3 regions of the Marinococcus halophilus genome follow, and region 2 is predicted to be linked to each of the others. Evidence: riboswitches for the same ligand, from Rfam matches in the RefSeq annotation. Region 2 holds a riboswitch; each other region holds the start of a gene.
The links. A riboswitch is a leader RNA that binds a small molecule or an ion and turns the genes downstream of it on or off. The one in region 2 is predicted to bind thiamine pyrophosphate.
Positions count from the first base shown of each region.

Region 1: another riboswitch for thiamine pyrophosphate. It lies ahead of B5066_RS00600 (LuxE/PaaK family acyltransferase); the one in region 2 lies ahead of B5066_RS05330 (acetylornithine deacetylase).
Region 3: another riboswitch for thiamine pyrophosphate. It lies ahead of tenA (thiaminase II); the one in region 2 lies ahead of B5066_RS05330 (acetylornithine deacetylase).

Region 1 covers NZ_FVZD01000003.1:76,489-86,890, reverse strand. The annotation lists gene B5066_RS17055 (helix-turn-helix domain-containing protein) at 268-429, opposite strand; gene B5066_RS00610 (3-oxoacyl-ACP reductase) at 646-1,422, opposite strand; gene B5066_RS00605 (acyl-CoA reductase) at 1,501-2,949, opposite strand; gene B5066_RS00600 (LuxE/PaaK family acyltransferase) at 2,946-4,055, opposite strand; TPP riboswitch at 4,154-4,258, opposite strand; gene bioB (biotin synthase BioB) at 4,694-5,704, opposite strand; gene B5066_RS00590 (biotin transporter BioY) at 5,708-6,304, opposite strand; gene B5066_RS00585 (ABC transporter ATP-binding protein) at 6,629-7,318, opposite strand; gene B5066_RS00580 (ABC transporter permease) at 7,315-8,373, opposite strand; gene B5066_RS00575 (sensor histidine kinase) at 8,440-9,834, opposite strand; gene B5066_RS00570 (response regulator transcription factor) at 9,831-10,402, opposite strand, start outside.
Region 2 covers NZ_FVZD01000005.1:594,698-605,099, reverse strand. The annotation lists gene B5066_RS05355 (aconitate hydratase) at 1-1,811, shown strand, start outside; gene B5066_RS05350 (SDR family NAD(P)-dependent oxidoreductase) at 1,888-2,772, shown strand; gene egtB (ergothioneine biosynthesis protein EgtB) at 2,923-4,188, shown strand; gene egtD (L-histidine N(alpha)-methyltransferase) at 4,191-5,147, shown strand; gene tenA (thiaminase II) at 5,178-5,849, opposite strand; gene B5066_RS05330 (acetylornithine deacetylase) at 5,864-7,132, opposite strand; TPP riboswitch at 7,202-7,304, opposite strand; gene B5066_RS05325 (FAD-dependent monooxygenase) at 7,414-9,024, shown strand; gene B5066_RS05320 (GrpB family protein) at 9,324-9,731, opposite strand; gene B5066_RS05315 (aldehyde dehydrogenase family protein) at 9,932-10,402, opposite strand, start outside.
Region 3 covers NZ_FVZD01000006.1:927,522-937,923, forward strand. The annotation lists gene B5066_RS10785 (2-hydroxyacid dehydrogenase) at 1-853, shown strand, start outside; gene B5066_RS10790 (alanine/glycine:cation symporter family protein) at 907-2,268, opposite strand; gene B5066_RS10795 (hypothetical protein) at 2,519-2,821, shown strand; gene B5066_RS10800 (rhodanese-like domain-containing protein) at 2,958-3,344, opposite strand; gene B5066_RS10805 (metal-sulfur cluster assembly factor) at 3,562-3,897, shown strand; gene B5066_RS16760 (YuzK family famiily protein) at 4,044-4,205, shown strand; gene map (type I methionyl aminopeptidase) at 4,249-5,004, opposite strand; gene B5066_RS10815 (DUF2254 domain-containing protein) at 5,122-6,426, shown strand; gene B5066_RS10820 (NADPH-dependent FMN reductase) at 6,491-7,051, shown strand; gene B5066_RS10825 (MFS transporter) at 7,086-8,249, opposite strand; gene B5066_RS10830 (MerR family transcriptional regulator) at 8,257-8,685, opposite strand; TPP riboswitch at 8,804-8,907, shown strand; gene tenA (thiaminase II) at 9,045-9,740, shown strand; gene B5066_RS10840 (ECF transporter S component) at 9,740-10,333, shown strand; gene B5066_RS10845 (ABC transporter ATP-binding protein) at 10,330-10,402, shown strand, end outside.

The sequences.
Region 1 (10,402 bases), on a different contig from region 2:
CTTCCTCCTTGGATGAATTTATTTATAGTAAACGTTTACGTTGACAAATGTATCACGTAAACGTTTACATGTCAAAGAATTCTAAAAATTTATTTTTGAGATTTTTCCTCGTCTGAGAACGCCTAGAGGCATGTTTTCCCCGAAAGCACTTTCGTTAGTGGATTTTTAGCTGTTCTTTATAACATTAATTCTGACAAATGAAACCCATTTTAATACATGCAAAGACCGAGCATGAAGGTTTCGATATCATGCTCGGTCTCTTGTTACTTATAATGAAACTTTGTCATTGTTGTCTGTAGACGCTTCACCAAGCGAAAAGACAATATGAAGTACTTGGGCAATGGCTAGGAGTGTGGCCACTCGAGGTACCGTGATTCCCGCTTCAATACGTCCAATCGTGGATTTTGATTTTCCAATTGCATTTGCCAACTCTTGTTGGGAAAGACCTTGCTAAACAACTTAGTAAGCTTTGGATAGAAAAAACTTTACTTAAAGATCGACAAAAATACAAATGTAATTTTTCCAGCGTAAAAGATATCGATCTTACAGAGAGTAGCTGCAGATTATATTTTTGATCTAAGAAAGTACATAGGTGGAATAGTGCTTGAAGGATTTCATGGGAGGTTGAAGCTAGATTTCCAAAAACTATTTCATGTTCAACCCTCCGTCTACGACAATTGTTTGACCAGTAACAAAATCCGCTAAACTGCTAGCCAGGTATAACACGCTTCCGGTTACATCTTCGGGTTTCGCAATCCGGCGAAGCGGGGTCTGAGCGATGATGGCGTCCCTGATCTCCTCCTTTGTTTTTTGGCTCGCATCGGTAGGGTAGACGAGCCCAGGGGCCACACAATTGACCGTAATGCCGAAAGGGCCAAGTTCTGCAGCGAGGTTGTGCGAATAAGAAAGCAAAGCTCCTTTGGCCGTATTATAATCATGATAGGGGACCACTGGTTGATAAAGGAGGTTCGTGGTGATATTAATAATTTTTCCCGTAGTATTAGCTTTCATGATCGGCATGGCATATTTACATACATGGAAGCTCCCTTTTAACGACCCGTCCAGTTGTCGCTGATAATCCTCCCAATCGATGTCCCAGGCTTTTTTTCGCGCTTCAGGATCAAAGCTATAATCAAATAAGGCGTTATTTACAACAACGTCTAAGGTATCGAATTCTTTGAGGATTTGGTCTATCATGTGTTGGACATCCTGCTCCTCCGTAACGTCAGCTTGAATAGGTAATGCCTCAACATCGTAAGCCTCCATTAATTGATCTGCCAGCGCTCGCGCCTTCTGTTCACTTCGAACATAGTTAACAATAACGTGAGCCCCAGCTTTGGCAAAGCTTTCAGCAATAGCAGCACCAATACCTCGACTGGATCCAGTCACCAGGGCAATCTTTCCTTTTAATAATCCTTCCATTGTTAGATACGCTCCTTCTTTTTTTATACGTGATTTATCGCACTTTTTCTGAACAGGGTTATTGGTACGTCTGTGGTGTTAGTCCCGTTTGGGGTCAAAAGCTTCCATCAAATGTTCGACAGACGACTCCACATCACACCAATAGACAAGGTCGCCAAGGTTTGGTCGCCCATCATGATGCCATCCTGGTTCAGGCAAAGTCATTTCTCCCAAAAAGCTAATTCGGGTCATCCCGCATTCTCCTAACAAATTAATCAGGGATTGGAATCGTTGAGGAGGGCAAACAATGCCCGCGGTCTGAACATAAGGCTGAATGGGAACCGTTTTTTCTTTTAATTCTTCCAAGTCATAGATAGGAATGACCGTAATGAGTCGGTTGAGGGGGGAAAGCGGGAAGCGTGATTGCTGCTCTTGCCAAACAACAGTCCACGCGGTACTATCCGTACTGCTTAGCACATCAGTGTCAGCTTTAAATTCCGCTTCTGTCCTTACCTTTAATATCGCATTTGTTTCAGCCACGGAGGTTTCTGCTCGTGGCATTTTGCTTTGGAAATTTTTCATCTCCTGGGCAAGAAGGGAGGTGAATTCTTTTGGCGAGTAATCCCCTCCATGTTCTACATATAGCACGTGTGGTGACAAACAACCTTGTTGATCAAACCAGGAGACGTCCGTAGCTGCCCGCTTAGCGCTTGCCCAGGCTAAGGAGTTGCTTACGCCTTCTTTGGTTACTACGCCTAGACTTACCTTTGGACCGTGTGGCAGAAAAGAAGTTTGAGGAGGGACTCTGCCTGAAATGTTGTTCATGGTTTGTTCATTCCCATAAGCGACAACGACTTGAGATTGATGAAAAACGCTCTCTTCTACAGTAGAATCTCCTCCTTTCCACCAAACGATGGCCAGGTTTTCTGCCAATTCGGGGGACACTTCTTGAATAGACTGAGCAAATAAACTGGGAAAAAGGGGTTCGGCAGAAGAAAATTTTCCAATCGAGGCTGACTTTACTAACATTCCGGCGATTAGGCTCCAGAGAGGCACGCCGGGAACATTGCCGGAAAAAATATACGTCAGCAGTTCTGCGCCGTAAGCTCGGGTCAGGCCTCCGCTTTTTCGTGGACGGAATTCATCGAGTACTAAAGGGTTCGAAAAATCTTCTTCTAGAAATCGCTGCAGATTTTCTTTTCGGAACCGGCGTAAGTAACGGGACAAAAATAAACGGATCATGTTTTGATCATACCCCGTAATGACCGGAAGTGCCTCTTCGGCTATCCGACGAAACTTGTCAGCTGGATCAAGCCATTTCTGCACTACTTGATCAAGCACATTAACAATTTCGTCTACTCGATGGTGGCTGCTAAATGATTGCTGCTGCTTTTTAAGTGAAGTACCAAGCCTAGTAGTTTGGGAAGCTTTGAGTACAGGAACATCCACTTGAGCGGTTTTGCCGTGATTTTTAAACGTCCATCTCGAATATGTCAGCTCCCCATTCATATGGTCGGGGATAAAACCGGCTTTATATAGCACACTCATGAGTGAAAGTCTCCTTGATAAGCTGTTAAAAATTCTTCAATAGCTAGCGAACAGCCTTTAGCTTCTGCTCCTTCGACTCTACCCAAAAAATAAAAGCTGTGCTCATTTTCTCCCTTGATCCCTGTATCTTCGGTCATGATAGCCATGACAGAATTAATGTTGGCAAGGTCATAATGAACAATAACCCCTGGCTCTCCTTTTCGTTTTTCAATCTTTGTTTCTGGATCTACCACAATGGTTTTTAGCCAGGGTGGAGTCTTTTTCCATCCCTTTTTACCTTTAGCGTCGAACAATGGGTCGTAAATCTGGGAGCTTAATTCTGTCATTCCGTACATGTTCCCGCAAACCTCTGGTGAAAGACCAAATAATTGACTTAGCTGCTGTTTAACATCCGAAATATCCATCCTATTCGGCGAGCTTTTCATTCCTCCTGTGTCCATGATTCGACTGCCCTTTGGAAGATGAAAGGAAAGGTGGCTTGCGTTACACCGCTCTAAAAAGGACAGAAAGTAAGTAGTCGCTCCAAGAACAAAAACGGGTTCATTTTTCGTTTCTGCCTCTTGCAGCAAGCAAAGTAACCTTTTATGATCGAATTTTCCTTCCCATACCACATGCTCGCTTTGTGTATTTCCAAATGCTTCTTTAATAATTTGAAGATAATGAGCAAGTGATGAATTCGGCCATTCTTTTTCTGAAGGAAACAAGACAATCATTTTCATTTGATGCTCATCCGGCATCATGGTTTCTTTAAAGTATTTCTTCGAAGACAAATCATAAATATCGAGATCTCTATGAGCATTTTTCCCGCGCTTATGAGGGTTAGTAGTCCCACTCGTCATGAAAACTCTTTCTATTTCGTTTTCGGTGGAACAGGTTAATGCTGCTTCCTTAAACGCCTGGATCGGTACAGGGGGGATCTCTTTGAAATGTTCGATCGATTTAGGGTGAAAATGACGCTTACGACAAAATGTCCGATAAGCTTGATTGTGTTGATATTGAAACGAAAACAGCTCTTTTGCAGCTATGGTAAATGCTTCATTAGAAAAACTTTCTTGGTGAATCAAGTGTTCGATGTTTCGTTTGAGCTCGTTATAGGTCAATGCCATGATCAACGCCTCCTTTTATCGCACCAATAATGCTTGAAACCACAAAAAGACCACCCTCGAATCTTGAGAGTGGTCGTCGGATAAACATACACGTATGCCTCTGAACAACTCCACTTCCCTCCGCTGCTTGTACGCAGATCAGGTTCCAAGGGTTTAAAAGGATCTTTTTTCTCAGCCGTCAGATGGCTCCCCTAGTGGAACAATATGTGATTAAACTTTCACTTATCTTAACATGCAGATATACATTGTCAATTTTCCTGGGACATTATAATATACTTTAAAAATCGCAGTATCTTATAAATAATTTCTTCAAATACTGCCTGATGAACCCTAAACACCCCAAGAACCTTATTACCCTTACCGTACCGTTAAATGGGGGTGAAAACCTACCAATAATATAAAGCCCTCATGGTGGAAAAACTCTCGAATCTCTCCGAAACTACCGATAAATAGTTAAAGCATTCGTCTTTTATGGAAGAACAATGGTTTCGCGCTTGATATTCGCTTTTTGTCGAAATAGCCCTTTGCTAGTTTTTCCCTTGCAGCACGACAAGCCTTAACAGTTTACTTTCAGCTCTAAACAGAAGAAAGAGGGAGCAGTTCCTTTGCAACAATAGAGCAGGAGACCAGCTATATGCTCATTGGGAATACATTTCAGCACTCCGAGTGAATGCGTTATCTTCGATTTCAAACCCGGCATCTTCAACCATTTGAAGGTCTTTTCTCCACGCCTGGCCCGGCGTAGTTAAATAATCTCCCAGGAAAATCGAATTCACGGCATATAACGCAAGCGGCTGCATGCTTTTTAAATTCTCTTCGCGCCCGCCGGCTGCCCGGATTTCTTTCGAAGGAAGAATCATTCGGGCAAGCGCTAAAATACGAAGACATTCTTCCGGCCGGAGTCCTGGCTGGTGTTCAAAAGCGGTACCCTCAATCGCATGAAGGAAATTCACCGGAACGGAATCAGCATCAATCTCTTTTAAGGCATACAATACATCGATAATATCCTCATGGCTTTCACCCATTCCGGCGATCAATCCGGAACAGGGGGACATGCCTGCCTGGATGGCTTCATTCACCGTTCCCGTCCGGTCTTCGTATGTATGCGTGGTAACAATGTTATCGTGAAAACGCTCCGAGGAGTTAACGTTATGGTTGTAACGATCCACGCCTGCTGCTTTCAGCCGCTCGCCCTGGCCTTCCTTTAAAATTCCCAGGCAGGCGCATACCTTTAACTGGCTCGTGGCTTTAATTTCTCCGACTGCCTCTTCCACAATCCGAAGCTCTTTTTCTGAGGGCCCGCGGCCACTTGCCACAATACAGTAGGTCCCAGCTCCGCGCTTTTCCGCCTCCCGAGCCCCTTGCACGATCTCTTCAGAAGGCATCATACGGTATTTGGAAATCACCGCTTTGGAATCCATCGACTGGGCGCAGTAGCCACAGTTTTCCGAGCAGAGCCCGGACTTTGTATTGATGATCATATTTAATTTTACCTGGTTCTGATAATAATGCGAGCGGAGCACGTAGGCCGCTTCCAGCTGTTCGAGCAGAAGTTCCCGCGGCTCTTTCAGAAAGGCAGCTGCTTCCTCCCGCGTTAGATGTTTTCCTTGTTGTATTTCTTTGGCCCGTTCAATCCAGAATGTTCCCATAGGTTATGCAGCTCCTTTTGATGAATTTGTTCCTCGTTCTGTTTTTCGCAAAATACGCAGAAGACGACGCGCCAACCAGGCAGTTCCAACAGCTAATAGAATATCCTTCGGCATCGGCGCGAGCATCCACAACCAGACGGTCGTATACGAAAAACCACCCGGTGCGGCAAACCACCATTCGTAGGCCATATACATCCAGTTCGTCCCTACTAGGTAGTTGAGCGCTGTGCCTATAAGCGCTGCTGCGCTAAAGGCTGCGAGTGAACGTTTTTGTTCGGACAGAACACCTACCACATAAGCTACCAGAACATAGGAAAGCAAAAAGCCAAATGTCGGTGAGATGATAGCATCAAGCCCCCCTGACCAACGGGCAAATACCGGCATCCCGGCGAGGCCAATTAGCATGTATAAAACCATGGCCAGCGGCGCATATTTTTTGCCAAGTAGCAGACCGGATAATAGACAAACCGCTGTTTGAAGCGTAATTGGTACCCCGCCGATCACAAAAATAGGAGCAATGGATGTGATATTCGCTCCAATCATCATCAGAGCCGCAAATAATGCGGCTAAGACAAAGCCGTGTAGTCGTGATTGAATCATAGACTCCCTCCTTTATCCATTAGTATATACAGGCGGCTCTGTATTGTAAACTAAATAATAAAAAAGGTTAACAATTATTTCAATAAAAAAGACTACTTATTGTATTAAAATAAAACGAAATAACTTCTGATCATATAGACGAACTTTTAGACAGAAAACACCCCGTTTTTGGCTATAAAAACGGGGTGTTCAGGGCATTGTCTAGAAGTTAAAACTTTAAGACATTGATTTTGTTAGAATCACAGATAAAAAATCTTTTATTTTTGACTATGTACAAGATGCCCATCCCCCAAGAAAGCTACCCTAGAAGGGGATGGACGTTATTTATAGAACGACAGAGGCATCCTCATGATCAATTTGCCCATTGTCTAAATAGATGACTCGATCACAGTAAGCAAACAAGCGGGTGTCATGAGTTACTATGATAGCCGCTTTATTCGATTCCTTGACCTGATGGCGAAGTGTTTGAACGACCTGTTCTCCACGTTCCCGGTCTAAACTAGCCGTTGGCTCATCGGCCAAAATTAAAGAAGGATCATTCATCCAGGCTCTTGCAATCGCGACACGCTGCTGTTCTCCGCCAGATAAGTGCCGGGGAAAGTGATGCTGCCGATGCTCGAGCCCAAGCATGTGAAGCAGTCGTTGGATGCGTTGATCCATGGTTTGCTTTGTCAGACCCGCAAGTTTGCCAACATAGCGAAGCTGGTCCGCCGTTTTTAAATAAGGTAACAAATGAGCTGATTGAAAGATAAATCCGATGTCCTGTAAACGAAGCTTCGTTTTTTCTTGAGAATTTAAGCGCAGAACGTCTGTCTGATTAATCGATAGCGCTCCTGACGTTGGCTGAAGCAAGGCTCCTGCCATGGAAAGCAAGGTGCTTTTGCCCGATCCGGACGGGCCGGTTAAAGCCACAAACTCCTGGGGGCGCAAAGCGATATCAATGTGTTGAACAATAGGCTGCTGATCGGCTTGAGCCTGAAATTCGATTTGTTCCATGGTTAATACATCATTCACGCCTGACCACCTCCAATAGCTTTCAACGGATCAATGCGAATCACCTTGACCAAGGATAATAGAGAACCCAACAACGCGACGAATAAGAAGAGCCCCGCCAACAATAGGACGGTTCCTAAAGACAAGGAGAAAGGGATCGCTGCCGGTAAAACGGCAGCCATTCCTGCCGTGACTGCTACACCGACAATGATACTGACGGTCGTGAGCAGCAGAACCTGTAGGATCAATGATATTCCTAATGTTTTAGAGGTTGCCCCAATAGCTTTTAAAATCCCAAACTGGGCCAGCTTTTGAATCGTCATAATGTAGTAAAAAGCCGCCAATACAATGGACGAAATGAGAAATAGAAAAACGATCATGGTCTGAAGCGACGTCTGCTCGGAAGTATAACCGGGAATGCCTTCAAAAGAAGCACGAATATTCATGACTTCAGCATTCTGCAGTTGATCATTCACTTGCTCCGGAAGTGCATGGTCTAAGATGACCGCACTGATCGGAAGCTCTCCTTGCTTCCAGGCAGAATCCCGAACGTGCAGCACCGGCGTATGGCTGTACCGCTGGTTTTCTGTAAATCCACTAATGGTTACTTCTGTACCGTCCGGCCGCTCCAGCGTATCACCTAGGCGGAGGCCGTCCTCTTTGGCGGAATGATCAATCACAGCTTCAGTATCATCGGCAGGAAGTTCGCCGTCGGTCACTGAAGGAGCCAGGTCGCTGCTTAAGTCCATATACATTTCGGCGACATCTACTTCCTTTCCATGACTTTGAGCCGTTCCTTGACGAAGACTCAATAAATGAGCTTCAGGTCTATCCTGTAATATCTCCAAATCATGGTCGGAAAGGGCCGAACGTGATAACTGCTTGTCGGCTTCAGCTTCGAGCACTATTTTCTCGGCTTGCTTATCCATGTATTGCATGCTGGAAGCATTGTCGGAGGCTAATCCCTGCGCCAGTCCTGAAATCGATAACACCAATACCGTTAATAAAAAGATGACCAATCCAATAAGGCTGAAACGTAATTTGGCATAGGTTAATTCACGCCAGGCTAAAAACATGATGAACTCCTTTCTTTTTCGCTTTCTGGTACTTATCGTAAACCAGAAAGATGAACGCAATATGAATTACGAATCGAAAGGAGTATATGGAAGAACCACGGTAAACGTAGCTCCTTGATCTTCCGTGCTCGACGCGCTGATGAATCCGTGGTGACGTTCCACAATTTTTTGGGCGATCGATAGGCCAAGACCGTTGCTTTCATACGATCGACTTCGAGCTTTATCGGCTCGGTAAAATCGTTCAAAGATAAATGGCAACACCTCAGGCGAAAGACCAGGCCCCTCATCTTGAATGGTCACAACCACGTCCGTTGAACGAGGCTCCAGCTGGATAAATATCGACCCTTCCATCGGCGAATGACGGATGGCATTTGCAAACAAATTCATCCAAACTTCATACAGAAGGACTTCATCCCCCTCAATGATCGTTGGAGGAACGTCGATATCGACAAAAATCTGTCTTTCCTGGCATTGATAAGCCATGGATTGAACCATGGTTTTTAACTGCTGATCGAGCGCATAGGGGGCAACCGCCAGTCGTTCTTCTTCCTTATCCAACGATGCCAGTATTAGCAGTTGCTTTCCCAGCGATGACAGTCGCCGGCTTTCCTGGTGAATAGTGCTCGCGTACATTTGTTGTTGCTCGAACGACAGCTGATCATTTTCCAACTCTGCCGCCATTCCTTGAATGGTGGTAAGAGGGGATTGAATCTCATGAGAAACATTAGCGACAAATTCCTGACGCATGTATTCTAGTTGTTCTAATTCTCGACTCATTTGCGAGAACTGTCGTGCTAGTTGACCAATTTCATCTTGGCGTTGAACCGGCACGGGCGGAGAAAAATCTCCTTTAGTAATACGTTTTGTAGCTTCCGTGAGCTTTACAAGCGGACGAACCAGATAGCGTGTACTGATGAGGACTAACAAAACGCTGATCCCAACCATCCCTCCAAATAGAAAGGCTAAAAAGTATCGGAATTCGCCCAATTGGTATTCGATATTCGGACGAAGAAACATCGCATACGTCTCGCCCTGAACCTCCACCGGCACACCAACGGTATTGGTCAGCTCATTATCAAAAAAGCCTGTAACCAACGGGCCAAACGGATGATTTTTGACGCCATGATACGTGTCACCGGCAAGGACGTTCTCGATGTTCTTGGGAGAAAGGGTGGACGAGCGAAACGATGATCCAAAAAAACGTCCTTCCTCCTCAGCAGAAGTAAATAAAGCAACTTGAAACCCTGTGTCGCCCACCTGTTCAAAATACGTTTGGGCATTGATGGACGGATGATTTTCATAAAACTGTTGAACCTGTTGAGCGGTCTGCGTGATACGTTCATCGTTCTCCGGCTTTAATTGATAATGATAGTACATATTGGTTCCGAGAAAGGCGATAAAAAAACTAACGGCCATGACGACGAGGGTCGTGAGCACGACCCGGGTATAAAGGGTCTTCATTCGATGACCTCGAGGCGATACCCAATGCCGCGAACCGTTTGAATATCAAAACCGGGATCCAACCGACGGAAACGCTCTCGCAATCGTTTGACATGGACATCGACGGTCCGTTCATCTCCTTCAAATGTGGAACCCCAAATATACTCTATTAATTCTTCCCGGGAATACGTTCTTTTGGGGTAGCTAGCTAACTGAACAAGCAACTCAAACTCTTTCAACGGTAGGAGCAAGGCTCGATGACCGATGCTGACCTCATACGTTTTGGTGTTAATGAGTGTCCGTCCCACCTGAATTCGTTCTTGGGCGACTTGCTGATATCGCCGTAAAACGGCACGAATGCGAAATAATAATTCTTTACTCTCAAATGGCTTTGTTATGTAGTCATCGGTGCCCGATGCGTATCCCTGTTCTTTATCTTCGATTTGATTTTTCGCCGTTAAGAGAATGACCGGGATATCATAATCCTGGCGAATGCTTGTCGTCAGTTCAAATCCGTCGGTGCCAGGCATCATCACATCAACAAGCGCAATATGGACATCATGTTCATTGAGAATCGCCCAGGCTCCCT
Region 2 (10,402 bases):
AGCTTGAAGCCATGGGGGTTGAGAGAGCTCAAACAGAAGCTTCCGCCCAATACGTGGACCACAATATTATTCAGGAGGACAATAAAAACCCGGATGATCACCTGTTTCTTCAGACAGCAGCAAAACGCTTTGGCATGTATTTCAGCCGCCCGGGTAACGGCGTAAGCCACCCGGTGCATATGCAGCGCCTGGCACGCCCCGGCCGCACGCTTCTCGGATCGGACTCACATACCTGTGCCAACGGCTGTATGGGGATGCTTGCCATGGGGGCAGGCGGTATCGAAGTAACCATGGCTATAGCCGGAGAACCATTCTTTGTAAAAATGCCCCAGGTATGGGGAGTAAAGCTTACCGGCAAACTCCCGGACTGGGTCAGCGCCAAGGATGTTATTCTTGAGCTTCTCCGCCGCCATGACGTAAAAGCCGGTGCCAACAAAGTTATTGAATACTACGGCCCCGGCCTGGAAGACTTGAGCGCCATGGATCGCCACGTTATTGCAAACATGGGAGCGGAACTCGGAGCCACTGCCAGCGTATTTCCTTCGGACGAAGAAGTGAAGCGTTTTATGGCCAGCCAGGACCGCGAGGACGAATGGCAGGAGCTGAAAGCTGACCGCGGCGCCCAATACGACATCGATGAAGAAATCGATTTGTCCTCTCTCGAGCCTCTGATTGCCAAGCCATCGAGCCCGGGCAACGTTGTACCTGTCCGTGAAATTGCCGGTGAGCCAATTTTTCAGGCATATATCGGTTCGTCCGCCAATCCGGGCTACCGGGACTTTGCGATTGCTTCTGAAATCGTGAAAGGAAAAAATGTGCATGAAAATGTCAGCTTTGATATTAACCCATCTTCACGGCAGATGCTCACAGACCTCGTGTCCAACGGCCACATTGCCAATCTCCTGAGCGCCGGTGGCCGGCTTCACCAGGCAGGCTGTAACGGCTGTATCGGGATGGGACAGGCGCCTGCCACCCATAAAAACAGCCTGCGGACGACCCCGCGGAACTTCCCGGGACGCTCCGGCACAAAAGAAGACCGTGTTTTCCTTTGCAGTCCTGAAATTGCTGCGGCTTCTGCGCTGTATGGTGAAATCACCGATCCGCGGACGCTCGATATGGATTATCCAAAAGTTGGCGAACCAGACGAACCAACGGTCGATTTCCGTTTGCTTCAGGAGCCGATTCCTTATGAAGAGGCTAAAAATATAAAAATTGAAAAAGGGCCGAACATTGCTACCCTTCCGGAAATGGAAGAACTGCCGGACCGCATTGAAGTGCCGGTACTCCTGAAGCTTGGCGATAACTTCTCCACAGACGAGATTCTTGCCGGCGGTGCCCGCGTGCTTCCATACCGCAGTAACCTTCCGGAAATCAGCAAGTTCTCGTTTGAAATTACGGATGAAGATTATTACAACCGGGCCATGGAAATTAAAGACGATACTGGACACGCCATTATCGGCGGCTCCAACTACGGCCAGGGGTCAAGCCGTGAGCACGCAGCGCTCGCACCTCGCTACCTCGGCCTGCGTGTTGCGCTCGTCCAGGACTTCGCCCGTATTCACTGGCAGAACCTGGTGAACTTCGGCGTGCTTCCGATTACGTTTGAGGATACCGAAGACTATATGAAAATCGACGTCGGTGATACTATTGTACTTGAGAACCTGCGTGAAAATATCCAAAACCACAATACGTTCGAAGCTGCTATCAAGAATAAAAATGAAACCATCACAGTGCGCCATGAAATGTCGAGGCGTCAAATTGATATGATGCTTCGCGGCGGCTTGATTAACTGGGTACGCGCAAGACAATAAAAATTCCGGCGGAGCAGACGCTTCTTTTTGAGGAGCGCTGCTCCTTTAGTTTGACGATTAAGGGAGGCCTTCATCGATGGAAAATACAGTAGAGAACCCACGCACTATCGTACTTACCGGGGCCACAAACGGTATTGGCAGAATCACAGCGGAAAAACTCGCGGCTGAAGGGCATACCTTATTGCTGGTGGGGCGCAAAGAATGGAAATGTGAGGAACTGATTGCCGAATTGGAGCAAAAAACCGGAAACACAGACCTCCATTTTTATCAAACGGACCTCTCCCTTCTCCAGGAAATAGAAATACTCGCCAAAGATATCGCACGGGATTACGGACGGATTGATGCTCTGATTAACAACGCCGGCGCCGTATACTCTTCCCGCGTTTGGACCGAGGAGCATTTGGAGCGCACCTTTGCCCTGAATTACCTCGGGGTATTTTACCTTACGGAGCTTCTTCTTCCACTTCTGCGTAAGAGCTCTGATGGACGGGTAGTGAATGTGTCCTCTGCTGCGCATGCCTTATCCAAAATGAACTTTCAAAACCTGCAGGGCGAGCAAAAGTATAATGGCCTAAAGCAATACGGGCTTGCAAAGCTTTCCTTGCTGCTGTACACGTATGACTTGGCCCAAAGACTCCGCCAAGAAAATATTAAAGTGAACGCGCTCCATCCCGGCAACATTTCCACCGGGTTTGGCCTGAACAATAAAAACGCCTTTTACCGGGGACTAAACAAATTTACTAGTAAGTTCGGTGACTCCCCAGAAGAAGGAGCCGATCTGGAGGTATCGCTTGCTTCAGGCGCACGCGGCTCCCAGGTAACCGGCAAATATTTTACGAAAAAAGGGATCACCAGTTCATCGAGTGACTCCTACTCTACAACCAATCAAAAAAAACTACGGGAAATTAGCGAAGAGCTTGTGTATCATTACACGGGACGAGAGATTCAAAAAGAAGCTTAAATATAAATCTGCCTGATCGAATGCCTTAACGGGCATTCTTTTTTTGTTTTTCTGCGATCCTGTGTTGTTTTGCCCCGTTTTGAAGCGGGTATTTAACTCTCATGTGCATATATGTGTGCACCATTCTATTTACCTGAGGAGGAATGAAGTATCGTACAAACAAAGGAATCTGCCACTAGAGCTGATTTCACGGCACGTTTTACCGCTTTGCGGAAGCAGACGATGAAGCTGACCGCACCGTTGTATACGGAAGATTTTATGATTCAGGCCCACCCCGACGTAAGCCCTGCAAAATGGCATCTAGCTCATACGACCTGGTTTTTTGAGCAGTTCATTCTTAAGCCATATGATGACAATTATGAAGAGTTTTCGAAATTCTCTAACGGCTTATATAATTCTTATTATGAAACGCAGGGAAAGCCATTTCCGAAGCAGTACCGCGGACTGATTTCCCGGCCGACCACCGAAGACACCATGGAATACCGGCGTCATGTAGAAGAAGCCATGGAACATTTTCTCCAGAAAGGCCCATGGAACGAAGAGATCGCTGAATTAATGGAAACCGGCCTGCAGCACGAGCAGCAGCACCAGGAACTGTTAGTAACCGACACAAAATTCAACTTTTCAATGAATCCACTTAACCCTGCCTACCTGGAAAATGAATCTTTTGAAGAACAGGGAGAAACATCCAAGCTTGAATGGCACGCCTATGAAGACGAGCTGACGACTATCGGGACAGATAACCTGCATTTTTCTTTTGATAATGAACGCCCGGAGCATAAATTTTACCTGCACGCCTTCTCTATCGCCTCAAGGCCGGTGACCAACGAAGAATATATTCGTTTTATTGAAGACGGCGGCTACGAAGACCCTGAGCTGTGGCTTTCCGAAGGCTGGGGCATTGTCCAGGAGCAGGACTGGAAAGCACCACTTTACTGGCAGAAGCAGGGCGGTATCTGGTTTTACTTTACGATGAATGGCCTGAAAGAAGTGCGCCTTCATGAACCTATTGCCCATATAAGCTATTACGAAGCAGATGCCTATGCCCGCTGGGCCGGAGCCCGCCTTCCTACGGAACAGGAATGGGAATATGCTTTTCGCGGCGCCGAAGCAGACGGTACGTTTCTAGAGTCTGAAAGCTATCACCCAAGACCCCTTCAGTCGTCTCCCAATGCGTACGGGGACGTATGGGAGTGGACACGCAGTCCTTATTCCCCGTATCCGGGCAACCGTCCGCCGGAGGGTGCCATGGGAGAATACAATGCCAAATTTATGAGTAACCAGATGGTGCTGCGCGGCGGTTCATGCGCGACACCGAAGTCGCACATCCGCTCCACCTACCGTAATTTTTTCCCTCCGGAAAAACGGTGGCAGTTCAGCGGACTCCGGCTTGCCAAGGACGGGGTGCAGAAATAGCCATGGCTGATTATACTGTATTGGATTTAAAACCTTCGCTGTCCTCCCTGGCTGAAGACGTCCGCACCGGACTGGCTGCTGAACCGAAAAGCATCCCCCCCAAACATTTCTACGATGAACGAGGGAGCATGCTGTTTAATGAAATTACCCGGCTTCCGGAATATTACGTCAGCCGGACCGAAGCATCTGTTTTGTCCGACTATGGGAAAGAAATTGCTGAAAGTATTGGAGCTTCCTCCCTGATTGAGCTTGGAAGCGGAAGCTTTGATAAAATCCGTTGCCTGCTTCCTTTCCTTTCGGAGTCCGTGAGCTATACCCCCGTCGACATTTCTATTAGTGCCCTGCATGATACCGCAGCCCGTGTGAAGGAGGCCGTGCCTGCCATGCAGGTCTCCGGCGTATGTGCAGACTATACAAAAACAATTTCTTTTTTAAACAGCAGCAGAGAGCAGCCTGCAGTTGTCTTTTTTCTCGGCTCTACGATTGGAAACCTGGATCCGAAGGAAGCTTCGGAATTTTTAAAGAAGCTCGCTTCTCATATGAAGCCGGAGGACAGCCTGGTGGTCGGGGTCGATTTGAAAAAGGACCCGGTGGTGCTGCACCGGGCGTACAACGATAGTGCAGGAATTACTGCTTCCTTTAACAAGAACTTGCTCCACCGCCTGAACCGAGAGCTTGACGCTGGTATTACCACCGGTCATTTTGAACATGAAGCTTTTTACAATGAACGGCTCGGACGGATCGAAATGCATTTGCGCGCTGAAAAGCCTTCCCTGTTCTCGATTGGCGGGGAAACATTTACGATGCGTGCCGGCGAGACTATCCATACAGAAAACAGCCGGAAATTCACTCCGGAGGAATTCACGCACCTGGCCCGCCAGTCCTCCTGGGAAGCCAATGACTGGTGGACCGATGAAAACGAATGGTTTGGCGTATTTACGCTTTCCCCTCGACCATAAGTAAAAGCCCCCGGTCTGCCGGGGGCTTTTTCATGTCTGCGGCCAGCCTTCCAGCCGGTACGCCATGTCCCAGAATAAATACTCAAACCGGGTGGTCGTTAAGAATATATTTTCAATCTTTCTTTTTTCTGCCTCGGGTTTGTTTTCTGCCGTGCGGTCGAGCATACTGATGCCCCAGTCCGCGAGCTGCTGAAATTCGTCATCGCTGTACATCTGTACCCATTCACCGTACAGTTCATGCTCCAATGCTCCCGGCCACGTACTGAGCTTTCTTCCAATTTCTGCGTAGCTCCACATGCACGGAAGCACAGCCGCAAGCAGCTCAGCCAGGCCGCCATTTTGTCCTTCGTGCAGCATATACCTTGTGTATGCAAGGGTTGTCGGGGCCGGCTCTGCCTGTTCAAGCTCCTGTTCAGTGATCCCGAACTTTTTTGCGTACTGGCGGTGCAGGCTCATTTCCTCATTCATGGTCACATCCATCACCTTCGCAAAAGCCCCCATTGTTTCAACGTCTTCGGCTTTAACAGCGCCAACCGCAAACAATTTCGCATATTGCACGAGATAAAGATAATCCTGAACCATGAAATAGCGAAATTTTTCCTTATCAAGGGTCCCCTGGCCAAGCTCTTCCACAAATGGATGTGTGTGATTCTGCTGCCATACCGGAAGCAGCTTTTCCTTTAAATCGTGAGTGAATGACATTAACCTCGTCCTTTCTATTCTTTTAGAGTATGTGACCATTTATAAACAAAGGACAATACTATTTTTGTGAATGTAACCAGCTGTTCCACCTTTACTTTTTCATCGACTGCGTGTGCTTCTTCAAGCGTCCCCGGACCAAAAATGGCAGAGGGAATGCCTGCATCCGCCAGCCACCCTCCGTCTGTGACAGTAGGAGAAGTATTAATTTCTCCTGATTCATGGGTGATTTCTTTAAAGGATTCCAGCAGCTGCAGACTGCCCGGGTGGTTGCTCTGAACTTCCAGGGAAGGGAATATTTCGCCTCTGTCTTCTATCATCGATTCTCCTCCCCAAATAAATGTCGGAGGATTCTCCCGAAGCCACGGGTCAGCCTCAGCCACTTTACGGAGATGATTTTCGACTTCTTCAGCCGCTGTTTCATGGATCTCATCCGGATAAAAATGGACCGTAACCCAAAGACTGCATTCATCAGCTATAAATGCAGCATTTCTTCCTCCCTCAATGACTGCCGGGTTAATGGTATTCGTCCCAGGCTGAAACCCCGGATAAGTTTTTCGTACGGCCCAATCTCTTTCTAAACTCTGCAAACCCTCGATAAGTATCATCATTTTTTCAATAGCACTTGCCCCGAATTTTCCACCTCCGGCATGAATCAGATTCCGGCGCATGGCGTCATGATGTATCTGCTGGCTTTTCACAGTGACCCAGCCTGTAATAACGCCTCCCTGGCCCTGAATATTAAGATTGCTCGTATCTCCTACGAGTGCATAATCAGCAGTATATCCCCTTCGGCAGCATTGAAGTGTACCGGCCTCACCTACTTCTTCACCCACTACCGATTGCACAATAACGTCGCCAGGCAAATCAATTTTTAGTTCATGTAAAATATCAACAGCTAAAAGTATGCCTGCAAGCCCGCCTTTCATATCAGCTGCTCCTCTTCCGTAGAGCCATCCGTTTTTCACTGCCGGATCGAAAGGATCAAAACTCCACTCCTTATGTGATACCTCCGCTACATCTATGTGTCCATTCAGAATTAAGCTGTTATACCGGTTCCCCTCTTTTCCGGTTTTTGTGCCTACTACGTTGGGATCTCCGCTAAAAACCTCCCATTTATCAACGTCCCACTGACGCTGCTGCAGATAATCCGCTATAAATTGTTGAGCATTCGCTGTATTACGGGCCGGGGGCGCCATCGTATTAAATCGTATTAAGTTTTTGGCTAAGTCGGTTAATTTCTGCCTGCGTTCTTCCACCAATCTTTCCCAATTTGGTTCTTCCATAAGCCCCTCCTAGTTTTTAACCTATATAAAAAGCCGCTTCTTTTAGAGAAGAAGCGGCATAAATAACCGGGGTGTTCCTTCTTTCTTCCCTCCGCCAGTACGATCTGGATCAGGTGCCAAGGGTCAAGGTACTTAAACCTTTCTCAGCCATCAGGCTCCCCTAGAAAGCATTAATTTCTTATTATTCAAACATATTTTGCAAAATGCTGCAAATAAGCAGGAGCGTGAAGAAGCCCTCCAGAGGGTATAATACAAGTATACGAAGGGAGCGTGATGAATCCATGAAAACCACAAATACCGACGTATGCATTGTTGGGGCAGGTCCCGTAGGCTTGACTGCTGCCAATACCTTAAGAGCACTCGGCATCCGCGTCCGGATTTTAGACAGAAAAAGCTCTATTTCTCCCTTTTCCAAAGCGTTCGGCATCCAGGCGCGAACTCTTGAAATGCTCAATCTGATCGGAGCGCTCCGTCCCTTTTTGAAGGAAGGCTTCCCCATTACTGATGCGGCTGTTCAGCCGGAAGGCAAAAGACCTTCCAAAGCCTCCTTTGCTTCGCTCGATACCCCGTTTCCCTTTATGCTGATGCTTCCGCAGTCAGATACGGAGCATATTTTAAAGAAACAGCTCCGGGAGGTCGGCCAATTTATTGATTGGAACACCCACTGCAAACGGATTACCCAGTACAGTGACCACGCAGAGGTGGAATGCGCCACCGAAAATGGACACGAACTAATCCGCGCTTCCTATGTGATCGGATGTGACGGGCCTCACAGTACAGTCCGTGAGAACATGAACGTCTCCTTTCCGGGCGGCAAGCATGAAACAATCTATTTTCTGGGAGACGTCACGGTGGAAGGACTTTCACTTTCCAACGATATCTCTACATTCATTACCGAGCGCGGCGTAGCTGCTTTCTTTCCCTTCCGCGATGAAACGTACCGGGTAATCACTATCGACCACGCCGAACAGAACCGTGAACACCAGGATGATCTCCCTCTTGAGGATCTTGAAAAAAGCGTGCGGCGTATTACCCAGCAGCCAGTGCATTTCCCCCATGCTTCCTGGCTGTCCCAATTCGGAACGTCGCATCATCAGGCAGACGCCTATCGTGACCACCGGCTGTTTCTCGCCGGGGACGCTGCCCACCTGCACAGCCCATTTGGCGGCCAGGGAATGAATCTCGGCATGCAGGACGCGGTCAACCTCTGCTGGAAATTGGCGTGGGTGCTGCGTGGCCATTCCCACCCTGCCCTGCTCGATACGTATGAAGAAGAACGATACGTAGTCGGACGCAGGACTATCCGAATGACAAATACGGCAATGCAGGTGATGACCCGCTCCCATACCCTTATTCCACGCCTCCTGGCGAACCCTGTAAGCATTCTCAGCAAAAGCAGTTCGCTGCAGCGCCAACTGACCCAGCGCCTAGCCAATATTGACATCAGCTATCAGAACAGGGCCTCACTTGCGAAATTCCAGCACCAGGGAGAAATGATTCCGGCCGGCTCCCGGGCTGCTCCGGCACGTGTTCTTACCACGGAGGGAGAACACGCAGACGTAATGGATTTTCTGCACATCCAACAGTTTACCTGCCTGTTTTATATCGAAGACGAGCAGGAGCTCCATCAGCTCGACGAAAGCATTCAGGAGGTGCGCCGGCAGTACGGGCCTTCCATTCTCATTCTCGTTGTTCAGCGCAAGGGCATACTCCGGGCCTCAAAGCCGAATATCCACCACCTGTTTGATTACCGCCGCGACCTTGCTGTCAAATGGAAACTTCCAACGTTTTCAGCTGTGCTCATACGCCCGGACGGCTATGTTGCTTTTGCCGAGCAACCGGTACGCACGGGACGGTTGATGAGAAAAATTCACACCGCCTTATACCAATAGCTTCCTCCACTCTAATTCTGTTTTTCGGCCGGCTGTGGATAATTTTCGAACGCATACCAATAGATGTCCACAAGCCGGTTCTTCCATTTAGTAAATTATTTATGAGCAGTACCTTCAATCGAAGCAGGTGCTTCGATTTTTTATGTTTTTCTTTCGTAAGTCCCCGTTTATGCTGCTGAAATAAGACGATAATTTTTAGGCGGTACCGAACCCTGTGGATGAATCTGCTCCTGGCCTCTTTACTTTCTGATTTAAGCTGAAAACCATCCCCATTGTGTATATGTCTGTGGACGGTTTCGTCAGTTTTCTTCTTCTGCCCGTTTCCAGCAGAGAGCCTCTTGTTCGAGCTTCTGCACAACGATGTGCTTTTCATTCATATATTCTGACGGACTGTGCGGATACTGGGCAGCCGCCTGTTTTTTAATGCATTCATATTCCTTCTCCTTTGTCGGGAAAGAACGTAAATAATCCCGGAGGGCTAGGTGACGCCCACTCCCATCGCTTTTCTTTTCAAACACGTGCACGTGAAATCGGCGAACTTGTTTCCCTTTATAATAAAAAGCCCTCCCCGCGATACCGTGCTCTCCTTTTCCCGTATATCCGAGTCCTTCAAGACGATCCATAATCCACCACGAAAGATCAGAGGTTTCAATTAAAATATCGATAATCGGTTTTGCCGCAAGTCCCGGCACACTTGTGCTCCCTATATGAAAAATATTATTTTATGCTTCACCGGTTTCGAGCTCCAACAGCTTTTGCTCATGGAGAAAATAGTCCCGCCACTCGCTTTTCCACGGGACGATTTGTATCGTTCGCATTGGATCACTCCTTAAAAAATCTTTGCTCTGTATAAACAATAGCATAAAAAAACTGCCCTGGATTCCTCCAGGACAGCTGCTTGTTCTTACTATTCGGGAATGTATGGCAGGTCCTTTGTTTTCGGTACGTTGATGACATGCGGCGTCACGTAGCCGAGAAGACCTTCCTTTCCGTATTCGCGGCCGATACCGGATTGCTTGAACCCGCCAAATGGATAGCGGACATCGAGCCCCTGCACAGCGGCGGTATTGATCATCGTTGTGCCTGCTTCAATGCGGGCTGCCACTTCGATGGCATGGTCTTCTTCTCCCCATACCGAGCTTGTGAGGCCGTAAATGCTGTCGTTCGCCATTTCCACCGCTTCCTCCACCGTGTCATATGGCACAATAGGCACTGTCGGCCCGAACTGTTCTTCTTTCACAATGTCGTCCTGCTGGTCAGCGCCGAGCACCAGGGTTGGCTGCAGAAAGTAGCCCTGTTCAAACAGTTCGTTATCTACAACATGGCCTAACGGAATGACATCAGCGCCCTTTTCAGCCGCTTTATCCACAAGGTTTTT
Region 3 (10,402 bases), on a different contig from region 2:
ATTAATCCGGAGGACAGAAGAAGCAGACGGGTTGTTTTGTACCGTCTCGGAAGCAGTTACGAGAAATGTAATTGAACAGGCGCCGCGGTTAAAAGTAATAGCAACGATGGCAGTGGGATATAATAACATTGATCTTGAGGCTGCAAGAGAGAATAAAATTAAAGTGGGCCATACTCCCGGCGTGCTGACAGAAACGACAGCGGATTTAACCTTTGCTTTACTGATGGCCGCAGCACGCAGGCTGCCGGAAGCAATGGATACGATCCGGAATAACGAATGGGGTTCCTGGGCACCCTTTGCATTTACAGGACAGGATATTTACGGGGCAACGCTTGGAATTATCGGCATGGGTCGTATCGGAGAAGCGGTGGCGAAACGGGCTGCTGGGTTTGATATGAATATTCTTTATCATAACCGTTCGAGAAAGCGTGAGGCAGAAGAACGGGTTGGTGCAGTTTATACAGAGCTTGACGAGCTCCTTGGGCAGGCCGATTTTGTCTGCGTGCTTGCTCCGGCGACGCCAGAGACAGAAAAACTGATAGATGCGGAGGCCTTTCGCAAAATGAAAAAAACGGCGGTTTTTATCAATTCCTCGAGAGGAGCAACGGTGGATGAGCCGGCACTGATAGATGCGCTCCGGGAAGGAGAAATTTTTGGCGCCGGCCTGGACGTATTTGAGAACGAGCCTATTGGGGCAGACCATCCACTTGTCAGCCTTTCCAATGTTGTGGTGCTCCCGCATATCGGCAGTGCCAGCGAAAAAACGCGCCGGCAAATGGCAGATATAACCGCAGACCATATTTTGCAGGGACTCAAAGGGGAGCCGCTCACCCATGAAGTGCCCGAAACGTGAAAAAGCACCTCACGGGCCCATTACAGGCTCAGTGAGGTGCTTTCGTTTTGCTATTACTTGTTCCAGGTAGCTGTACCGTTCTTTTCTTCCTTCATTCGTTTACGGAAGCGAACCGTTTCCGCGGTGATAACGCCAGAGAGCCCTAAGAGGGCGATCAGGTTTGGCGCGGCCATCAGGCCGTTCATTGTGTCTGCAAGCGACCAGACAATTCCGAACTGGACCACAGCGCCAAAAAACACAGCGATAACAAAAATGACACGATAGGCAAACACAGCCTTGTACGTTTTGAAAAGGTAATAAATACACCGTTCTCCGTAATAGGACCAGCCCAGAATAGTAGAATAGGCGAAGAAAATGAGTCCTACAGAAACGATAATGCTGCCGGCCGGTCCTAAAAAGTACTCGAACGTGGCGGCAGTCAGTGGAGCGCCGTCTAACTCACTGCTTACAAAGTTCTGGCCCATCACAAGAGAAATACCGGTAATGGAACAGATAATAATTGTATCAATGAAAACCTGAGTCATAGAGACAAGCGCCTGCCGCCCGGGATAGTCAGTACGGGCTGCAGCTGCTGCAATTGGTGCGGACCCAAGGCCTGCCTCATTGGAGAAAACCCCGCGGGCCACTCCGTACTGGATAACAACCCCGACAGCCCCGCCGGCAGCAGCCTGTCCGGTGAATGCGTCGGAAACAATGGAGCCGACTGCGGCAGGGACGAGATCTATGTTACCTAAAATGACAATCAGCCCGCCGACAACATAAAAGACAGCCATAACCGGCACAATAAATGAAACGACCCGGCCGATGGACTTAATGCCGCCAAGAATAACCACTCCGGTTAAAATACTGAGTATAATACCGGTAATCCAGGTAGGCACGTTCCAGTTGGAGTCCAGAACGTCTGCCACAGAGTTGGACTGGACAGTATTTCCGATCCCAAAGGCGGCAATCGCAGCAAACACGGCAAACAAAACCGCCAGCCATTTCCATCCAAGTCCTTTTTCTATGTAGTACATGGGCCCGCCGGCCATGCGCCCCCGTTCATCCTGGACACGGTATTTAACAGCGAGAATGGCTTCACCGTATTTTGTGGCCATTCCGAATAGGGCACTGATCCACATCCAGAAAACCGCCCCGGGGCCGCCAATTACTACGGCTGTAGCGACCCCGGCAATATTACCCGTTCCGACCGTAGCGGCTAGTGCGGTCATCAGCGACTGAAAGTGGGAAATATCCCCATCTGATTTTTTGTCCTGTTTTGAAAAGGCGAGCTTTAATGCGTAAGGAAGAGTAGAAAATTGCAAAAACCCTAAACGAATCGTTAAAAAGATACCTGTTCCCAAAATAAGAATTAAAAATGGAGGCCCCCACACAATGCCACTGATAGTGGTAAGTAATTCCTCAACGCTGTTCATAAATCCTGACATATGTAACAACTCCCTTCCATAGTGCAACTGTACATAAGATGTTATAAAGATGTGAACAGTTTGTGAGAAAAGTTTACTATAAAAATAATAAATTTGGTACATGTTTTGTAAAAATTGTGAAAATTTCAGAAAAAGAGGAAAAATAATTTACCCAAGAAATTTGAAATAAGAGGTTTTATGGAGAAAAGATTCGGGCATTCGTATAGGTAGACGTAATCGGATGAAGGAGGACTAGGCAATGAAAACAATAAAAGTAGATGAAGTTTTTACAGAAGATAAGGAACAGCTCCGTTATACAGACGGTGAGTTGGAAGTCCGTGATGATAATGGAGAGGACTGGGAAGTGAAGCTGTACGGAGTAGATAATCAGCGTTTCTTTACAGATGCTTTAAAAAATAATGAAAAAAAGCATTTAACGTTTGAAACCGATAAAGGCAGTATGTACGGCCTTGTATCAGTGGAAGCTCTGGATAATGCCGGAGTGGCCAATGAAGATGTAGTAACGCTTGTTGGAACAGGCCCATTAAACGGTTTTTCCTAAGAAAATATAACAATTAAAGAAAAAACAACGGCCCGGGCAATTAAGCCCGGGCCGTTGTTTTTAATGCAAGGAGAGAAAAGGCTTCAAAAAAATAAAGCAGGCAGCCGGATGAACGGCTGCCTGCTTTATGTAAATATTACGAACCACTGCATGGAAGTTTTACAGGGGGATAGCCCTGCTCGCCTCTGCGCACTACGGCGTAGCCGGTAACGGTGAAACCATTTTTTAACAGCAGCCGGGTGCTTAGATTGCGTGAAACTTTATCTGGAGCAATGAGAAACACTTCTTTTTTCGGAACGGTCTGCAAATGCCTTTTTAAATGCGGATACGGAAGAGCGAACGCCCCGTTCACCGGATTGCGGTCTGATTCCTGGTATTCGCGTACATCCAAAATATGGGCCCCGGTGTCCTGACTTTGAGGAAGGGATGAACAAGGAACGCGGAAAACAGGCATCCAGCGTTTAAATGCCGGTATCATAACGAGAACAATAACAACTATGGTAATACTAAGCCAAAAAAGCATCAACGCCCTCCTCATTCCTTTCTTATAGCGATTCATATTGTATATTTTTCGGCAGGCAGATTCAAGAACTTTGCTTGCGCTTTTTATACTTACCCCTTCAGGAATTATGTATAACCACTTCATGCTATTAATTCTTCTCATGAAATTCAAGCATATTGGTTTCGGGGGACGTTAATTTTTGATAAGGTGAATACAGAAAGTAGGAGGTGAAGCTTCCATGGCAGAGACAGAAGAAAAAAAAGAACTGGAAGAACGAGTTTGGGCTGAACTGGAAAATGTTATTGATCCAGAGCTCGGTGTTGATATCGTAAATTTGGGGCTTGTGTATACAGTAACAATTGATGATAACAGACAGGCGAATATTGAAATGACTTTAACCGCAATGGGTTGCCCGCTTGCAGGAACGATTGTTAATGATATTAATTTCGCCTTGAATGATTTAAAGGAATACGGAGAAATCAGCGAAGTAGACGTGGACATTGTTTGGAATCCACCTTGGAGTAAAGATAAAATGTCCCGTTACGCCAAAATCGCTTTAGGTATTCCGGATTGATAACAAGAGAGAGCCGGTTGGAATAGTCCAGCCGGCTTCTTTTGTTTATTTATTATTTTCATTTATCAGAAAAAATAAAATTTTCGGTTGAAATATATCGAAGAATGTATTATTATGTAAACATACTCAAAGGAGGCATTATTGTTTTGACAAACAGTCAACTGAACACAAATGAAATGATCGACAAAGGGATGCAGCAAGCCCACAGCATGAGCGTAGAAGAATCGGTTCGCACGATTGAAAACATCATGCAGGTCGAAGCAGCACGCCAGAAGGACTACGAAGACAATAAGATTGAAAATTTATAGGTAGTGAAAAGCGCGGACCCAATGGGGCCGCGCTTTTTGACGCTTACAGGCTCTCCTGGCTCGTTAAAATAACCGGGCCTTCTTTTGTGATCGCAATTGTGTGCTCGTACTGGGCAGAATGACCTCCGTCCCGGGTGGTGGCGGTCCATCCATTGGATGTCATTTTGCTTTGCCAGTCTCCGGTGTTGACCATCGGCTCGATCGTAATAACGTGGCCGGGCTTTAAGCGTCCGCCTTTGCCTGGAGCACCGAAATGAGGAATCTGTGGATCCTCGTGAAGGGTAGGCCCAATGCCGTGTCCGGTGAAGTCGCGTACCACCGAAAAACCTTCGTTTTCCACGTATGTTTGAATGGCGTGGCCAATGTCACCGATGCGGTTGCCCGCTTTGGCCTGTTCAATACCTTTATATAAAGATGATTCTGTAACCTCCATCAGCCGTTCGAGTTCACTGCTTACGTCACCAACGGCATAGGTCCAGGCAGAATCCGCCAGAGCCCCGTTTAAATTCACTACCATATCAATTGTAACGAGATCACCATTTTCAAGAGGACGGGCTCTTGGAAAGCCGTGACAGATTTCATCATTTATGGAGGCACAGGTTGCGTATTTGTATCCTTGAAAGCCTTTTTGTTCAGGAGTGGCACCGCGCTCTGCCAGAAATTTTTCGACAAAATCGTCAATTTGTTTTGTGGTGACGCCTGGTTTGACCATTTTGGCGATTTCTTTATGGCAGGCGGCAAGAATCTTCCCAGCTTCGTGCATAAGCTCAATTTCTCGTTCTGTCTTCAACGTTACCATCGTCTGTCTCCTTTTATTCAGTATCAAATACCATTGTAAAACATTCATACAAGAAATGCATTGTTTGGTGATTTCCTTTATAATTGCGGAATTGCACGATAGAAATGGAGGAAAATCATGAAGCAGCAGAAATGGTATGTAAAGGTCAGGGACAAGTTTTGGTTCGTTCCAGGCTGCTACGGCATTCTTAGTTTAATTATAGTAATAGGTACTTCTATTATGGACCAGCAGCTGCTGCGGCCTGTGTACAACAATGTGCCTTCTATGCTGCTCGTAGAAAATAACACCGCTACTTCCCTGTACAGCGCGTTGGTTACTGCATTATTGACGCTGACCACTATCAGTTTTTCTTCGATTATGGTTGTTTTGACAACGTACGCTACACAGTTCACGCCAAGAGCCCTGCAGGATTTTATGAAAAGCCCGACGACACAGCATACGCTCGGGGTGTTTACATTTGGGGTATTGTTCACCCTGGTAAACATGCTGCTTTTTTCAAGCGAAGGTAATAACCAAATTTTGATGCCTATGCTGACAGTTTTTGTGGCGCTTGGCTGTCTGGCCTTTTTTATAATCTTTATTTATCACTCCACCCAGTGGCTGCAGGTCAATCATCTGATCAGCCACATACGGTCCGATGCCTCGAGGGTGATCCAGGATGCATATACATATTCTGGAGTAAACAGCTTCAGCGAATGGAACGGCAATTTCCGGAACGATGAAGAAACAATCGTTCATGCTGAACGGTCGGGATACACCAATATGGTGAAGATGCCTGAACTGATTGCCTGGGCCAGGCAGGAGGAAGCCGTCGTCGAATGCTTGTTTCAGGTAGGAGCTTATGTTCATCAGGGCGAGCCATTATTTCGCTACTGGTCAAAGCAAAGTTTATCCCCAAAAATATTAAGAGGTTTTGTATTAGTAGGAGAAGAGAGAAGCAATGTTCAGGATATTGAATTCTCCATGCAGAAAATTGTAGAGATAGCGCTGCGGGCCATTTCTCCGGCGATTAATGATCCACATACAGCAGCCAATTGTATAAACCGTATTGGGGCACTGCTCTCCGAACTCAGTCATGAACACAGAAATGATCAGTACTTTGTCGACAAGCAGGATGAACTGAGGTTGTTTATGCCTGTAAAGCCCTTTAGAGAGTATTTATACAAAAGCTTTTACCAGATCAGACTGTACGGCCGGGAAGATATCTCGGTGATGGCAGCCTGCATGGAAGCACTGACGATGCTCGTGAAAACGGGAGATTCGTCTGTGTTAAAAGAAGTGGAATCATTTTCCTTTTATATGGAGCGGGCTGTCGAAGATGAACAGCTTGCCGACTGGGACAGAGAATACTGGCACACGCGTGTACAGGAAAAGGATACAGCTCTGCATCAGGCACTTACAAAAAGTAAGCAGATAACTTGAAACAGCCGGTAACGTGTGTGTATGATATATAAATGAAGTTCAACACGAAAGGATGAAAGATCAAATGAAAGTAGCAGCTATTGTAGGAAGTATCCGTCAGGAATCCTTTAACGGAAAATTAGTGGAGTACATGCAGGACCGTTACGGCGACATCATGGATATTGATATTTTAGATATCCGCGATCTTCCGCACTATGATCAGGACGAGGAAAGCAATGCTCCGGACTATGTGCAGGAGTACAAGCGTTCTGTACGTGAAGCGGACGCCGTACTTATTGCAACTCCGGAATACAATGGTTCAATTTCCGGCGTGCTTAAAAATGCTCTGGATTGGAATTCCCGGGTCGATTACGACTTTGCCGGCAAACCAACCATGCTGGTGGGAGCTTCTCTTGGCGGCCTGGGCACCGTGAAAGCGCAGATGCATCTGCGCCAGATTTTGAGCGCTCCGGGCATGAGTGCAAAAGTACTTCCCGGAAATGAAGTGCTTATTGGAGCTGTGCATGAAAAAATGGACGAAAACGGAAACTTAACGGACCAGGGCACAATTGATTTTCTCGATAATGTCGTAGCCGAATTTGAACGCTTTTATCAGGAAACAACGACTGTAGCCAACCGGGCATAAAAAAATCCCTGCAGAAATATCTGCAGGGATTTTTTTATGCTTTTGGAGCTTCGGTCTGTTCGGTTTGCAGATCTGTTCTGCTCCATCCAATAAACAATAAAGCTGCTGCGCCAAGAACACCGGCGACCAGGTATGGAAGATGGGCTGATAATGAATTACCGATTAATCCCGACATGACCGGTGCAAAAGCAGCGCCAAGCCAGCGAAGGAAATTATATGCTCCAGAAGAAATACTGCGCTCGTAAGGCGAATGCTCCATTACATGGCTGGTAAATAAAGAATTATTCAGGCCGGAAAATAATCCTGAAAGTACGATGAACATAATCATTAATACTGAGGAGGACGCAAAAAACAATCCTAAAAGCGTTAAAATAAAAGCAGAGAGGGTGAACGGCAGTAATTTCACAGGAGTAAACCGCCTCTCAAGCCTTCTCGATAAAACAGCCGAGCCGAAGGCCAGGCATAATCCCCATCCAAAAAAGACGAGACCGATTTGAATAGAAGTTAAAGATAAAATTAAAGGGGAGTAAGCAAGCACGACAAAAAAACCATAATAATAAAACATGCCGGCAAGCGCACCCTTAATGAACGGCCCGTGTGTAAAAAGATGACGAAGCTCCTGCCATCCAGCCGTAGCTTTAGCTTTTTTAGGAGCGGGCGGATGGACGAAAAAGATAACTAAAATAAAAGCGATAAGCATTAAAAGACTTGTACCAAAAAAAGGAGCACGCCAGGATAGATCCCCGAGAAGGCCGCCTACAAGCGGACCGCCGGCGAGGCCCAGGCCAATTGCCGCCTCATACATACCTACCGCTGTTTCCACGCTCCTCGAGAGAGCGATTAACAGGGTCATAGCAGTGGCGAAAAACATAGCGTTGCCAAGCCCCCAGCCGCCGCGAAAAAGGGCCAGTTCAGTAATGCCTCCCGCCACACTGCAAAGCAGGGCGAAGGCTGTAACGATCAAAAGCCCGGCGCTCATCAGCCGTTTATCACCAAACCGGCTCGAAAGGATCCCGGCAGGAATCATCATGCAGGCCATCACTAAAATATAGGACGTAAAAAGCAGCTCCACCTGCCAGTGAGAAGCACCGATAGAAGCCGCGATGGAAGGAAGGACGGGGTCCACGACGCCGATACCCATAAAAGCTAAAAATGTGGCGAAGATCGTAATCCACCGTGCCCTGGTTTGAATATTCATAAAGCAGTCACTTCTCCTTATTGAATGAAGATAATACGTTGTCAGCTTGGTTTTTCAGATTTTCCATTTCCGTTTTAAACGTTGTCATCTGGTTGATTTTTTGGTCGAGCATATCAATCTGGGCCTGAAGGCTATCAGAAATTTGTTTCAAATCCTCGTGCTGCATCGTCGTTTCCTGTACCGACTGGTAGTGGCTATAGACTGTTTTTACCTGCTCTTTCAAATCGAGATACTGCTGCAGCTCCTGAAGAGAAAACCCAAGAACCTCCTTTGCGGTTACTACATTCTGCAGACGTTCAATATCCTGGTCATCGTACACTCTGGTTCCTTTTTCTGTACGCTCTGGTGCTGATATAAGACCAATTTGTTCATAATAACGTATTGCACGTTTCGTTAAGCCTGTGGTTTGAGCGGCTTCTTCAATTTTGTACAGCATGCATCACCCTCCTGTTAAGTTTCATGATATAACCTTAACGTTAACGTCATATTTTGTAAAGGCAAAATGGGGCTTTGACTTTCTGAAATAATGTGATACAGTGTAGACAACTTAATAGGGAATCCGCTAGGGGTGCCGGTAACGGCTGAGATAAGGACTATCCTTAATCCCTTTGAACCTGATCTGGTTAAGGCCAGCGTAGGAAAGTGGAGACGGTAGAATACGTCTATATCAGAAGCAGCAGCTTTATAATAGCGGACGTTTATTCGAAGCCACTCCACCAATGGAGTGGCTTTTTTTGCTCCATTGGTCTTTACTGCCCGTAGTGGTTCCCTCCTAATTTAAAGGAGGAAGTAACAATGAAATTTTCAGAGCTTTTATGGCAGGACACAGAGCACATTTTTGAAGCCTGCTGGGAAAATCCATTTGTGCAGGGCATCGGGAAAGGTGATGTCCCAAAAGAAGCTCTTATCCATTACGTGAAGCAGGATTTTGAATACTTAAATGCCATGATCAAGACAAAAGCAATTGGGATAACAAAATGCACGTCCAGAGAAGACATGATCATGTTTAAAGATACCATTGATTTTGTGTTAAACAGTGAAACGCACCCGCACCATAATTTATGTGCGCAGGCGGGAGTGGCTTATGAAGAATTGCAGGGCTACGCGCTTGCCCCGGCTTCCCAGCATTATGTGCTTCATATGCTGCACCATGCTGAAAAGGGCACACTTGGCGATGTGATTGCGGTAACGCTCGCCTGCCCGTGGGTGTATTTGTATGTGGGTGAAAGGCTGATGAAAGAAGTGAATCCGAACGAGGACCATCCGTTTAACGACTGGATTCGTTTCTACGGAGACCGTGAAGAGCGGGAAATGTACAAATATATTGACCGCCTTGATGAACTGGCAGAAACAGCTACAGAAGAAGAAAAGCAGCGTTGGCGGACGTTATTTATGGAAGGGTGCCAGCTCGAGTATATGTTTTTTGAGGACGCGTATCATGCAAAAGACTGGCCCTTTGCCAGAACATTAACAGACGGAAAAAAAGCTTAATGATAAACAAACGCTTAAACCTCAGGGATATCGTCGTTATCTCATTTATTTCAGCTGTTCTTGGTGTCCTTTATCTTCTTTGGGTACTGCTCGGACAAATTGTTACGGGCGTCCTCGGGCCAGTTGGGGGCGGACTGATGGCAGGCTTCTGGATCCTCGCTCCGGTAATATGCGCCTATATCATTCAAAAACCAGGAGCGGCGCTGCTGGCAGAGCTTATTGCGGCTGGCACTGAAGTTATGGCCGGGTCTGTGAGCGCGGGAGCAGTGCTCGTTCTCGGCTTCACGCAGGGGATTGCCGCAGAAATTATTTTTGCCATGTTTTTCTACCGAATCTTTCGTCTGCCGGTATTAATGCTTGCCGGAATGGCAGGGACGTCTGCTGCATTTTTAACCCAGTATATTCTTTATGGATTCAGTCAGTACGCAGGTTCTGTTGTTGTATTTATGCTGGTAACCATGCTTATAAGCGGTGCTCTTTTAGCCGGGTGGGCAGGGAAAAGCTTTACAGACGCCCTGGTAAAAACAGGCGTTCTCGACCGCTTTGCTCTTGGCCGCCAGCGTCGGGAAGGGCAGCAGAGGAACGCTGTATGATTTATGCAGAGAATGTAACCATTGCATATCCTTACGCTGAGCCTTCGGTAGAGGGTTTTTCGGCTGAAA